DNA from 2 places in the Lysinibacillus sp. FSL W8-0992 genome. Region 1 is predicted to be linked to the other one. Evidence: riboswitches for the same ligand, from Rfam matches in the RefSeq annotation. Region 1 holds a riboswitch; the other holds the start of a gene.
What was found. Region 1 has a riboswitch for cobalamin ahead of metE (5-methyltetrahydropteroyltriglutamate--homocysteine S-methyltransferase). Riboswitches for the same ligand answer to the same signal wherever they lie in the genome.
Positions count from the first base shown of each region.

Region 2: another riboswitch for cobalamin. It lies ahead of NSQ74_RS18835 (glutaredoxin family protein); the one in region 1 lies ahead of metE (5-methyltetrahydropteroyltriglutamate--homocysteine S-methyltransferase).

Region 1 covers NZ_JBBOZQ010000001.1:3,222,269-3,229,536, reverse strand. Annotated here, with positions in the region: gene NSQ74_RS16270 (Mur ligase family protein) at 1-105, shown strand, start outside; gene NSQ74_RS16265 (UDP-N-acetylmuramoyl-tripeptide--D-alanyl-D-alanine ligase) at 319-1,704, shown strand; gene NSQ74_RS16260 (C40 family peptidase) at 1,900-2,832, opposite strand; gene NSQ74_RS16255 (VOC family protein) at 3,274-3,636, opposite strand; cobalamin riboswitch at 3,847-4,025, shown strand; gene metE (5-methyltetrahydropteroyltriglutamate--homocysteine S-methyltransferase) at 4,211-6,505, shown strand; gene NSQ74_RS16245 (hypothetical protein) at 6,862-7,011, shown strand.
Region 2 covers NZ_JBBOZQ010000001.1:3,746,231-3,753,498, reverse strand. Annotated here, with positions in the region: gene NSQ74_RS18845 (ABC transporter ATP-binding protein) at 1-125, shown strand, start outside; gene NSQ74_RS18840 (ferrochelatase) at 215-1,123, shown strand; cobalamin riboswitch at 1,663-1,839, shown strand; gene NSQ74_RS18835 (glutaredoxin family protein) at 1,959-2,183, shown strand; gene nrdI (class Ib ribonucleoside-diphosphate reductase assembly flavoprotein NrdI) at 2,180-2,539, shown strand; gene nrdE (class 1b ribonucleoside-diphosphate reductase subunit alpha) at 2,536-4,629, shown strand; gene nrdF (class 1b ribonucleoside-diphosphate reductase subunit beta) at 4,617-5,585, shown strand; gene dut (dUTP diphosphatase) at 5,597-6,034, shown strand; gene NSQ74_RS18810 (GNAT family N-acetyltransferase) at 6,330-6,872, shown strand; gene NSQ74_RS18805 (CamS family sex pheromone protein) at 7,153-7,268, shown strand, end outside.

The DNA of each region.
Region 1 (7,268 bases):
GATGAAAATACAATTGTCCTGATAAAGGGAGATATGTATAGTAAACAAATTTCCGATTTGGCAGCAGATTTAAAAATAAAAAAATCATTTAGAGATACAAGGTAATGATGGATGCAATGGCAACAGGATAAATACTGTGTCACATGAGATCATTTAATAATATTGTATAGTAATCTACTAGAAAGGAGCGCTCTGAATAAAAGATAAAGTAAATCAACAAATAATAGTCGTTGCTAGAAATAGTGAAGGATACGCTCCTTTACCCAAACTTCTAGCTATCAATTTTCATACTATAATGAGAGGGGGGACGGAGTTAACGTGCAAAATATAAGTGTGACTGTGATTAGAAAGTTACTACAAGGGGTTTTAGTAAGCGGTTCTGAGCACTGGTTTGTCAAACATGCTATTTATTATAACCGCCATGATTTGACACAGAAAAATACACTAATGTTCATTAATAAAAGTGAGTCAATTAATTGGAAGGAAATCGACCATAAGGGGCCATCCCTCGTCATTTCAGATAAACCTTTAAGTGAACTTAAAAACGCATTCGAGAATACAACCGTTATTCAAGTAAAAAGTACTTTGCAGGCATACTGGAAGTTTATTGAATACTATAGAGGCCTTTTTGATATACCAGTTGTCGCATTAACCGGAACATGTGGAAAAACAACAACAAAAGAAATGATTAAACATATTGCAAGTAAAGATTGGAATGTGCAGGCATCAGTTAGTAGCAAAAATGAGCCTCGCCAATCTTTACCGTATTTAACGGGCATCGATAAAACAACGAAAGCAGCTGTATTTGAGCTAGGTCTGGGGAATACAGGTAACATTAAACATCAATGTATGATCTACAAACCGACAATTGGAATTATTACCAATATTGGTGTGCATCATTTAGATGGGTGTAAAAATCTTGAGGGCTATATAAAAGCAAAGTCTGAAATTTTAGAAGGGTTGTCGGAGGATGGCACGTTAATCATCAATGGTGATGATGAAAATACAAAAAAAGTACCTTTGCATAAGTTTAAAGGGAAAATTATTACTATTGGCGTTCAGCAACATGCAGATTACAAAGCTTCTAACATTGAATTTACGAACAACGGCATGAAATTTATCCTGCAAGTATCTAATGAAAAGTATACTATCTTTGTACCTGGTTACGGAGAACATCAAGTGTATAATGCGCTAGCGGCTATCGCAGCTATAAAGGAGATGGGAGTGTCTATCCAAACTGCAATCTCGCGTTTAAAAACATTTAAACCGATGGCAAGGCACCTGGAATTTTCAACTGGTCTCGGTGAAAGTACCATTATAGATGATACATGGACGAATAACCCAACATCGGTTGAAGCTGCTTTAAAGGTTTTAGATACGATAGGAAAAGATAAAAAAATAATCCTTATATTAGGTGATATAAAGCGATTGGGTCTTTTCGAAGAAAAGTATCATCGTGAGATTGGTTCTATGGTGGCACAGAGAGATGTTCAAATGCTTATTACGATTGGAAAAAGAGCTGAAGATATAGCAGCTCAAGCAAAAAAAGATGGAACAACTGCGGAAGTTCATATATTTAAAGATGTCACAGGTGTACTAGAAATACTTAAACCAAAACTTGATAAAGATACTATTGTATTAATAAAGGGCCCTATGTCTAGTCGATCCATGATTGAATTTGCTAATCAATTAAAGGAAAAATAGCCTTTTGTAAGGCCGTACTAGCGACTACTCATAAGTAGTTACTTATGCGAAAGAATCCTTATGTTGTAAGGTTCCGCTTATTATATCAAAAACATAGCATACAAAGCGTGGTAATTACACTGCTTGTATGCTATGTTTTATTATTTTTATAGAGTGAAGATAATACGTCGTGCTGTCAAATAGCAGCTGATTATCTTAAAATACGCGTTTTGCTGTTAAATAATGCTCTTTATAGTAATCAACAAAGAGTACTCTAGTAGTAACACCACTTGAAGTTGGAACGATGATACGCTGATCTCCAGCATAGATACCTACAAGGGAAGGGTTTTTTGACCCTTTTACACTATTAAAGAACACTAAGTCGCCCTTTTTTAAATTGGCACGTGATACCGTAGTTCCTTTAGCCATTTGTTCTTTTAGAGTTGTTGCGCCAAGTTTTACACCGCTCTTACGATAAACATATTCAACGAAACCAGGGGCTGTAAATTGTAAGCTTTGTTCTTTATTTAATGAGCTTATTGTTACTTTATTTTTATAAGTAAATGCATTTTCAACAACTGTATCGCCTTTCGTCGCAGGGTTAGCCGATAGTAATGTTGGTAATACTCTTCGTGCAGATACGTAGTTGTCAGTATAATAAGGCTTACTACTCATATCCGAAATGACGATATTTTGCTTGGAATCAGCCATATGAATAATTTTGTTATTTCCAATGTACATACCTACATGATCGGGGTCTGTGCCCGTTTTTTTACTTTTAAAGAATACTAAGTCGCCTTTTTGCAATTGGCTTTTAGGAACAAATGTCCCTTGCTGGATCATATAATTTTCATTATAAGTCCCAATATCTACTCCATTCTGTTCAAAAATATACATAATAAATGAAGCACAAGAAAACTTGTAAGGATATGTAGACTTGTAAACTGAATTACTATATGTAGCCTTACCAATTAAACTTTTTCCTGTTTGAATAAGTTGTTCAGCCTTTGCTGCGACAGCTTTGTCATTATGTTGTGCATTTGTCGTTGCAGCCTCAACTTTGATTGGTTCAATGGATGCTTGAACGATTCCGAATGAGCTAAATCCAATCGATAATGCTAGTGTAGTTTTTAAAAATTGTTTTTTCATGCTGTTTTTACCTCCTGTAAGCGAGCAGTAAATTCATATCTGTTTGCTTGCTGTTGCAATAATCGTAGCATGAAAAAGTAGGGGTTCTGTGAGGTAAATGTTTCCACAGGGAGCCGCACTTTATGTAAAAACCTTGATATATAAGGCTTTACCGCTTGAATTTACAGTTTCATTACAAATGTTTCAGTTTGATAAATAGTGCATACAAAAAACGCTAGCAACTATGCATTGTTACTCATAGAAACAATGCTAGGCAATGTGCTAATAGAGAAATAAAATAAGGGTAAAGAATGATATAAAAATAACTTTATGAGTCGAAGAGTACTTATAAAAGCACGTAGGTATAGGAATTTTTTTCGATGGCAGAGAATTTAAACAAAGAGGTTCAACACTTTAAACTGTAAATAAAAAAGCTGCCATTGAAGGCTGCTTTTTGAAAATTTAAATCGGCTGAATAATTTCTACTCGATTACCAAAAGGGTCTCTAAATTCAAAGCGCTCATAATTAGGAATTGGAACAGAATCAAGGATTTCGATATGATGCTCTGTTAATACTTTTTTCCAATATGCTACATCCTCTACTTGATAGGCAATATGCGCTTTCGTTGTTAGTCGATCAAAGCCGTCTTCTGTGCCAACATGTACTTCGTGATGACCAACTTGTAGCCAAAATCCACCACGCCCTTTAAGAGATTGTGGTTTCTCTATTTCTTTGAGCCCTAACACATGGCAATAAAAAACTTTCCCTTGCTCCTCGGTACCTTTTGGAATCGTTAATTGTACGTGATGTAATCCGACAATCATAGTAATCCTCCTCACTCATTCTTCATATAACTATATATTTTTACAAATTACTTAAAATACCTTTTCTGATTAGTAGATTGTTTTATTATTATGTCGTCAATTAGTCCATTTGAAAATTACTCAAAGTGTAACTTTGTACAGAAAAACTACTATATCTTCACAAAAGTTATACTTTTCAGAAAAATATATGTTATAGTAGGAAACATAATTGAATATTGTGTAAGAGTTGGTGCCAAATGAAAGTTTGGCTTAAAAGGGAAGTCGGTGTAAATCCGACGCTGTCCCGCAACTGTAAATCGGAGCAAATCACATATGCCACTTGGGAACTGGGAAGGCTGTGAGGCGTGTTGATGAGAAGCCAGGAGACCTGCCAATGTCTAGTACACACCAAATAACCTACGTGGAAATAGGTGGTGAGATGTGACCGAATCGGCACTGTGCGACTAACGAATATATACGATAATTAATATATTATCGTATCGCCTCGTCATAGCTAATTTAGATAGACAATAACTACCATTTTCCTAAAAAGGAAGATGGTTTTTTTTATTTTAAACCAGAGGAGAGAAGGAATATGACGTATACAACGACTGTAATAGGCTACCCATACATAGGGGAAGACCGTGAATGGAAAAAGGCATTAGAGGCATTTTGGAGAAATGAACTTACAGAAGAAGATTTCTTACAAAAAATTAAAGAAATTCGTCTTGCACGTATCGACAAGCAGCTTCATAGCGGTATAGATATTGTCACAGTTGGGGATTTCACACTGTATGACAGAATGCTTGATACAGCGATGATGTTTGGCTTAGTGCCAAAGCGTTTCGGCTGGCAAGGTGGAAAGATTGACTTACAAACGTATTACGCGGTAGCACGTGGAAATAAAGAAGCTGTTGCGAGTGAAATGACAAAATGGTTTAATACAAATTATCATTACATTGTCCCTGAATATGAAGGTCAAGCTCTGCAACTAACAGACAATAAAATACTTGCAGATTTCCTTGAGGTTAAAGAAGTATATGGCATTACTGCAAAGCCAACGCTAATTGGGCCATATACATTTTGCAAGCTAACAAAAGGTTACGATAAAGTAACACAAGTTGCGTTTATTTTAGCACTACTACCACTGTATGCGCAGATTATTCAAGAGCTAGTAACAGCCGGTGCTGACTGGATTCAATTAGAGGAGCCTGCATTAGTCACATCATTAGATGAGGCAGAGGTAAAACTTGTGCAAGAAATATATACACAATTAGCAGCCGCTGTACCAGAGGCTAATATTATGTTACAAACCTATTTTGAATCGTTATCAGCTTATAACACACTAATTGAACTCCCTGTACAAGGATTTGGCTTAGATTTTGTTCATGGCTATACGAAAAATATGGAGGCGCTACGTCAATTTGGCTTTCCACATGATAAAGTATTGGCGGTAGGAATTGTTAATGGACGAGATATTTGGAGGGCAAATTTAGCAGAGGTAAGTACAACAGTTAGGGCAATTGAACAGCTGACTAGTGCACAAGAGCTGTGGGTTCAATCGTCATGTAGCTTACAGCATGTGCCAATTTCGACCGCACTTGAAACAAAATTAGAGCCTGTCTTAAAAAATGCGCTTGCATTTGCTGATGAAAAATTAGCAGAAATATCAGAGGTGGCTAAGTATTTAAAAGAAAAAAATCATACGTCCAATCATACTATCTCTGAGAGCATGAAGGCAATTGAAGCATTAAAAAAACACCCCGTACGAAATAATCAGGCTGTTCAACAAGAAATACAAACGGTGTCGACAGAGGATTTTGAACGTCAAAATGATTTTAATGCGCGTCAGATTATACAACAACGTTCACTGCAGCTACCACTATTTCCAACGACTACGATTGGTAGCTTCCCTCAATCTGATGAAGTGAAGCGCACACGTAATGCATGGCGTAAAAAACAGCTTTCAGATGAAGCATATGCTGAATTTGTCGCACAAGAAACGAAACGATGGATTGCCATTCAAGAAGATTTAGATATTGATGTACTCGTGCATGGTGAATTCGAGCGTACGGATATGGTGGAATACTTTGGTGAAAAGCTAACAGGCTTCGCTTTTACAGAAAAAGCTTGGGTCGTTTCGTACGGCTCTCGTTGTGTAAAACCACCGATTATTTACGGTGATGTTGCATGGGAAGCGCCGATGACAGTGAAAGAAACTGCCTATGCACAAAGTTTAACAAATCGATATGTGAAAGGGATGTTAACAGGTCCTGTTACGATTTTGAACTGGTCATTTGTACGTGACGATATCGCGCGAAAAGATGTGACCTATCAAATTGCACTTGCACTAAGGAAAGAGGTTGAAGCATTAGAAGCGGCTGGCATTTCTATTATTCAAGTCGATGAACCTGCATTGCGTGAAGGCTTGCCTTTACGCAAAGAACATTGGGGCGCATATTTAGATTGGACAGTGAATGCTTTTAAGCTCGCTACGGCAAGTGTAAAGGATGAAACACAAATTCATACACATATGTGTTACTGTGAGTTCAATGATTTTATTGAACCAATTAGTGCATTGGATGCCGACGTTATATCTATAGAGACGTCACGCAGTCATGGAGAGCTAATTGCATCACTGCAAATAAACCCATATAAAAAAGGGATTGGATTAGGTGTTTATGATATTCATAGTCCTCGTGTGCCGAGCGAACAAGAAATGTTAAGTATCATGCAAGATAGCCTACAAGTATTATCGACAAATCAATTTTGGATCAACCCAGATTGTGGTTTGAAAACGAGAAAAGAACCTGAAACAGTTGCAGCGCTCACTCATATGGTTGCTGCAGCCAAAACATTACGTCAACAAGTACAGCAATCCACCTATTGATTGTAAATAAAAAAATATAGGAATAGAAAACGTTGAGTTACTAAATCCCCTGAGAGACGAAAATTCTCAGGGGGTTTTGTCTGTATATAGGACAGGACGGTCTTGTTTAGAAAATTAATTAAAAGTAATCTTAGTAGGTTAACTGAAAATTTTAAAATGAATCAGCAAAATCAATGTTGTAAAGATAAGGATTATAAATGACCATTCGGCAATAAATCACTTTACGAAGTTTTGAATGTTTTTACGGATATATGCAAGGTTTATAGTACACTAATAAGGTTTACTTCAGTAAAATAAGGTATATTATATTTGGTGAATAGATTCTTCTTTAAGGATAAGAAAAGTAGGTGAACAAAGTGGGGAAATATCAATTGGATACTAAAGGTAAGGTAGCTGTGGCAAAGTATCATGAAAAAAACAAGCCTACCAAATTTGATAAAAAGCAGCAAATTGAAAAAATACGTGCAGAGTATTTAAAAAAGAAGCAAGATCAAACAGAAAAATAATAGAAATGAAAACATAGGGAGACTTAATCTATTTTAGGTAAACGGCGCTTGAAGTCTTTTCGAAAAAGGATTTAAGTTTTATTCTATAAACTAAAACCTATAGTAGGGATATCGTCAAAAAATGCGGATTTACAACATTCAGAAATATGTATAACCGTCGATAGTGCAACATCGTTCCAAATACAACGAAAGCATTGCTATGACTGACTTTTGGAGAATGTGCATAAAAACTTCTATAAACAAAGTAAAGCCACGAA
Region 2 (7,268 bases), 520 kb from region 1:
CACCACATTGTGTATTATGTAAAGAAATGTTTCAAACAATTTTTGAAATTGATGCTGAAATTTATATGCAAGATGGAAATCCAATCTTTACCCCGGTAAAATTGTGCTCAAATTCTTGCAAATGATGGAAGCTCATGTTTCGGGTAGAAATATGCAGCAACTACAACATCCATAAAAATTAACTTATTATAATGAAGAAAAGGAGATTTAAAATATGATTGGTATAATTTATTACGCTTATGGCGCACCGAAATCTTTAGACGATGTAACACCTTATTTTACACATATAATGAAAGGTAAAACACCACCACCTCATGTGATTGAAAACGTTACGGCACAATTTAAAAAATTAGGTGGTGTTGATCCATTAGCAGTAAATACGGGGCGTATTGCTAAAGGGCTGGAACATTCTTTACAGAATCGCTTAACACAGCCTGTAAAAGTATATAATGCATACAAACATACAGAACCTTATATTCCAGATGTTGTTGACACAATGCTTAAAGAGGGTATCACAACTTTTATTACGCTACCTGTAAATCCGATTATGTCTACAGGTGCTGCAGCGTTTCATGATGAAGTTAGTACGTTATTAGCTTCTCATGACGTTAAGGTCATTCATGCGAAAAATTGGCATTTAAACGATGAATTACTTGCTGTATATAAAGATCGTGTTCAACGTGCATATGAATGGATTCCTGTTGAAAAACGAGCACAGACGCATGTTTTATATACCGTCCATAGTCAGCCAATTGATCCGGAAAAAAACGAGAACTATGTACGCCAATTTTCCGAATTAGCCGAAGCCATTTCAAAAGCAGTTCAAATTGATAACTGGCATATTACATATCGAAGCGGTCATGGGAAAGGTGACTGGCTAGGTCCAAATGTAAAAGATAAAATTAATACATTGCAAGGCGAGGGTGCTCAAGGTATCGTCACTTGTGAGCTCCTTTCCCTTTCAGCGGATATTGAGTCCTATTTTGAAGTAGGATATGAGTGTCATAGATTGTGTGAGGAACTTCAAGTCGACTTTGCCCAATCGGAGTTTCCAGGTGATAGCTATGATACCATTCAAGCTTTAGCTGCAATTGTTGAATCATTTATTCCAGCTCATAACTGAGCTAGTCGGTACCTTTACGTGTAGTCATGCTTAAAACTTATATTGCCATCTGATGTCGAGATTTCATTGATGTCAGATGGCTATTTGTTTTTAATTAGAAAAGCAAACGAGTGCAAAACAACAAAGACAGGTTTGATCGCTACAAAATGATTAAAAATGAAATCGAACATACGGCAGGTTCATTTTAAAATCTTTTTTCTAAAAAGTAATAGGGCTTACGATAGTGGCTAAAATGGTTTAACAGATATAAACTTATATTAAGAAGTATATTAAATATAATCTTCAGTTTAATATAGGCTGCAGTAGGTAGCATAATAATTCCTGGAGATTCTATGAATAGTCTCTATAAATCAAGCTATACTTCTTTGGAACTACTAACTATGTTGTTTATTATGCTTAACTAGCTAGTCGTTTTCATTTATTAACAGTTTGTTCTTCCTAAAGAATATAATGAAAAGTTACACTATAAAGAATTCACTTTTCTGGATTTACTTTTTACTTGAAGGATGGTACACTTAATTGTGTTCAATAACAATATATTGTGTTCGTTTTATGTAGGTACTACTATATGTAGTTTAATAGGGAAGTTCGGTATATCCGACGCTGTCCCCGCAACTGTTAAGCTGACGATGATTTAATCCACTGTGCGTTGGTATGGGAAGGATATCAGAGAATGAAGCAAAGCCAGGAGACCTGCCTATCATAAAACAAATCAACCTTTCTTCGGGGAATAAGAAATGGGGACGTGACTATTCTTTGGCTTTTTTACGTTTCTAACTTAGGCTGTCTCTCCCGAGAGATAGCCTTTTTATATTATGAAAAGAGGGAATTTAAAATGAAACTTTATACTAAAACTATATGCCCAAAATGTCTTTGGGTCAAATCGGAATTACAACGTGCAGGACTTGAGGCAGAAATTGTGAATATTGATCATGACGAACAAGCAAAACAAAAAATTATGGACGCAGGCTTTTTAAGTGTGCCTGTTCTTGAAGTAAATGACACATTTATAGGAGATGTCAAAGAAATCGTTTCTCAAATTGAGATGATTGCAATATGATCGTTTATGCCAGTCGTACAGGTAATGTGCGAAGTATTGTTACTAAATTAGATGGTGAGTCAATTGAAATATATGAAGGATTATTGTTGACTGAGCCCTATCTTTTAATAACATACACAGACGGCTTAGGTGATATTCCTGCAAAAGTAGCCCGCTTTTTAGAGCAAAACAAGGAATTTTGCAAGGGAGTAGCTGTTAGTGGTAATAGTAATTTTGGACACCATGTGTTTGGCGGAGCTGGTGAGAAAATTGCAGAAGCCTATAAGGTCCCGTTAGTATGTAAATTAGATTTACGGGGATATCAGGCTGATTATGAAGTAATACAAATGTTTTATGAAACGAGGGTGAAGGGATGAAAACATATTTAAAGCTTAATAATGAGGTGCTTAATCGCTATAGCACGACAGGTCAATTAGAGCTTGAAAAGGACCGTGAAGCAACACGCCGTTATTTTTTAGAATATGTAAATGTGCGTCTACGTTATTTTATTGATATTGAAGAAAAAATTCGCTATTTAGTCGATGAGGGTTACTATGAGAAACAATTTATTGACATGTATGATATAGATTTTATTAAACATCTATACAAAAAAGCATACGATTACAATTTCCGTTTCCCTTCATTTATGAGTGCGAGTAAATTTTATGATAGCTACGCAATGAAAAGTCGTGACGGAGAAGAAATTTTAGAAAAATATGAAGATCGTATTGTTATCATCGCTTTATATTTAGCACAAGGGAACACTGTGTTAGCAGAACGTTCTGTTGAGGCAATGATGGAAGCGTACCAACCAGCAACGCCAACTGCATTAAACAGTGGGAAAAAAGCACGTGGCGAATTAGTAAGCTGCTTTAAACTATCAATGGACGATTCAATGAATAGTATTGCTGAAAATATTGGTTATTGTTTGGAGCTATCTCGCCTTGGAGGTGGAGTGGGGGTAAACTTAACTGATTTACGTCCATTAGGTGATCCAATTAAAGAAATTTTAAATCGTGCAAGTGGTGTTATCCCAGTTGCTAAACTTTTAGAAAATTCGTTTAGCTATTCGAATCAGCTTGGACAACGAAACGGCTCTGGCGTTGTCTATCTAAATATTTTCCACGCAGATATAGAAAATTTTATTTCATCGAAAAAGCCAAATGCGGATGATAAAATTCGTCTTGCAACGCTATCAACAGGTATTATTATTCCAAGTATTTTCTTTGAACTGATGAAACGTGATAAAGATATTGTGTTGTTTAGCCCATATGATATTTATAAAGAATATGGTAAACGGATGTCTGAAATCTCTATTACTGAGATGTATTACGAGTTACTAGATAACCCGAATATCCGTAAAATTAAACGCTTGAATGCTCGTAGACTTTATACAGAAGTGAAAAAAGCACAATTTGAATCAGGCTATCCTTTCGAAATTTTTGATGATAATGTCAACGATGTACATCCACTTAAAAATATAGGCCGTGTAAAAATGTCAAACCTATGTACAGAAATTCTACAAGTACAAGAAACAAGTATAATTTCTGACCAAAATGAACCAAATGAATACGGGCTGGATGTATCGTGTAACCTAGGTTCAATTGATATTCATGCCGCAAGTAAAGTAAATGATTTTGGAACATTAGTTGATACAGCAATGCATTTATTAACGAATGTGTCGCAAATGACGAACATCACGAATGTACCGCCTGTAGCTAAAGCAAATAAACTAATGCATTCGGTAGGGCTTGGTTGTATGAATTTACATGGCCATCTTGTTACAGAAGGAATCATGTATGGTTCAAAGGATTCGATTGATTTTATGGATAGCTTTATGGAAGCGATGAACTATTATTCACTTAAATCATCTATGGAGATTGCTAAGGAAAGAAGCGAAACGTTCTACCGTTTTGAAGATAGTGATTATGCTTCAGGCGTTTATTTTGATCAATATGTAAATAAAATCGAAGTAGAGCTCTCACCCGTTGTATTAAAAGCACTAGGAAATATTCCAATTGTGACATCAAAAATGTGGGAAACATTAAAACAGGATGTTATGCAATATGGTTTATTCCATTCTTATCGTTTAGCTATTGCACCAACTGGTAGTATTTCATACATTCGTAGCTGTACAGCTTCGATTGCACCAAGTACTGAGCGCGTAGAGGTACGTGATTATGCGGATAGTCGAACAATTTACCCAATGCCACATTTAACAAATGATAACAGTCATTTATATGTTGAAGCATATGATGTGAATCCATATGATTTAATCGATTTGTATGCAGCATCTCAAAAACATGTAGACCAAGGTATTTCGATGACGCTGTATGTAACTGATAACTGGACAACGGAACAGTTGGCTAAAATTTATATTTATGCTTGGGTAAAGGGAATTAAATCTGTTTATTATGTCCGTCAACGTTTGCAAAGCTTAGAGGAGTGTGTCGCATGTCAAATATAATTTACGAAGCGGTCAATTGGAATAAGTCAACGAGTGAACTAGCACAAGTATTTTGGGACCAACAATGGAAACAAATTTGGTTTCCAGAAGAAATTGCAGTAAGTAAGGATATCCAACAGTGGAAAAATTTCGAGCACCAAGATACGTATAAGAAAGTATTTGCAGGCTTAACATTACTTGATACAGTTCAAACAAATATTGGGATGAACCGTGTTGCTGCATTTACAACAGATCTTCAAGAAAAGGCTGTTCTTACTGTATTTGATGCATTTGAAGCGATCCATGCAAAATCTTACTCATATATATTCACAACGCTTTGTACAAATGAAGAAATTGACGCGCTATTTGAATGGGTAAAGAAAAATGAATATCTACAATATAAGGCTAATAAAATTGCAGATATTTATAATAGTATTGAAGAAGGGGATTCAGAAAGTTTGTGGAAAGCGATGTTCTCGTCCGTTATGCTAGAATCATTCCTTTTCTACTCTGGCTTCTTCTACCCATTGTACTTAGGCGGGCAAGGCTTTCTTCGCAATAGTGCAGAAATTATTTCCCTTATTTTACGCGATGAATCCATCCACGGTGTGGCAGTAGGCTTCTTTGCTCAAAATTTATATAAGCAATTTTCTAAGGAAAAGCAAGAAGAGCTAACATTATGGGGTTATGAATTATTGCTGGATTTATATCAAAATGAAATGAATTATACAGAGGATATTTATGCTGAAACAGGTTTATCGCCTGAAGTAAAAGCTTACGTTCGCTATAATGCTAATAAAGCGTTAATGAATGTTGGATTTGACCCAATGTTCCCGGAAGAAGAAGTTAATCCTATCGTTATGAATGGTATTCGCAATGAAGGTTCAACATATGACTTCTTTTCACAAAAGGGTTCTACTTACGCAAAAGCAAAAGTAGCGCCAATTACAGATGACACATTTAAATTTAATCGTTAAGGATGAAAATAATGAACTTAGACGTAAAAATCAAAAGAATTCATGCTGATGCATTGCTACCTTTGCAAGCAAATCCAGGTGATGCGGGAATGGATCTTTATTCAATTGAAGCAGTCGAAATTCCTTCGGGAGAAGCAAGATTAATAAAAACAGGCTTACAAATTGAATTACCAAAAGGGACAGAAGCGCAAGTTCGTCCAAGAAGTGGACTAGCATTAAAACATAGTGTAACTGTTCTCAATAGTCCAGGTACAATTGATGAAGGATACAGAGGCGAAATTGGCGTTATTTTAATTAATCATGGTAAAGAAACATTTATCGTTGAGAAATCAATGCGCATTGCCCAAATGGTAATCCAAATTGTCCCTTCTATTCAACTGCTAGAAGTAAATGAATTATCTCAAACTGTTCGTGGAGCTTCTGGATTTGGAGCAAGCGGAACAAAATAAGTTCGTAAGGATTAAGTTCGGTACAGTACCGAACTTAATTTTTTTTTGGGAGTGCCAGTCACCCACACAATTTACACACAATTTCACAGTTACTTATTTCATTCGAAAAAATAGCATGTTTGACTTGCCATATAAATTTGAAATAAAATAGGCTCATATTATATTGGAGGTTTTTGTTTGATAAACTTATGTTTCTTACTGGGGTGTAAACTTTCTTAATAATTATTATTAAGAAGGTATGTTGGGTAATTTCTAAATTTTTTAAAACGAAAATTTTTTAAAAATAGGAGAGTATATGAATATTAAAATTAGGCAAGAGCACCCTTCAGATTGCAAAAAAATTGAAGATGTTGTCAAAATGGCATTTTTAAATGTAGAACAAAGTGACAAACAAGAGCATTTTCTTGTGAATAAAATTAGGGAATCCGTTGCTTTTGTTTCTGACTTATCATTAGTAGCGATAAATCAGGAAACGGATGAAATTGTTGGTCATATTCTTTTATCTAAAATAACAATTGTCTCTTCTAATTTAACTGTAGATTCTTTAGCACTTGCTCCTGTTGCAGTCGCACCTGAATACCACAAGAAAGGTGTAGGTAGTCAACTCATTAATGCAGCTTTAAAACGTGCAAAAGAGCTTGGTTTTCAGTCAGTAATCGTTTTAGGACACAAAGATTATTATCCGAAATTCGGATTTAAAAAGGCAAGTTTATGGAATATAAAAGCACCTTTTGAAGTGCCAGATGAAGTATTTATGGCAATTGAACTGACGAAAGATTCTTTGACTAATGTTCAAGGAACAGTAAATTATTCAAAAGCCTTTATGAGTGAGAGTTAATTATTGATATAAATCATTTACAAAGACCCTGTATTTTTATAGGGTTTTTTGTATGTAGATTAAACTCCATTTTGGATGCAAAATGCACTTTAAATAACAGTAAAACGATTGTTTTATTTGCTAGCAACTGGACGTTTTGCACCTTCTTTAAATAACAAAAAGCGGTTGCAATATATAAAGTCTTTAATATAAATATTAATAGAACTTATGGTAATATAAGGTATGACGATAGTAGTGAAAGATTTTCATAATATCACAATAAGAAAGGAGCATTATAGACATGAATATTAGAAAAAGTGCACTATTATTAATATCACCTTTATTTTTTTTAGCTGCTTGTAGTGAAGATGAAGACGATAATAATCAAGAGAAAATGTATATTTCTTCAATTCAGAA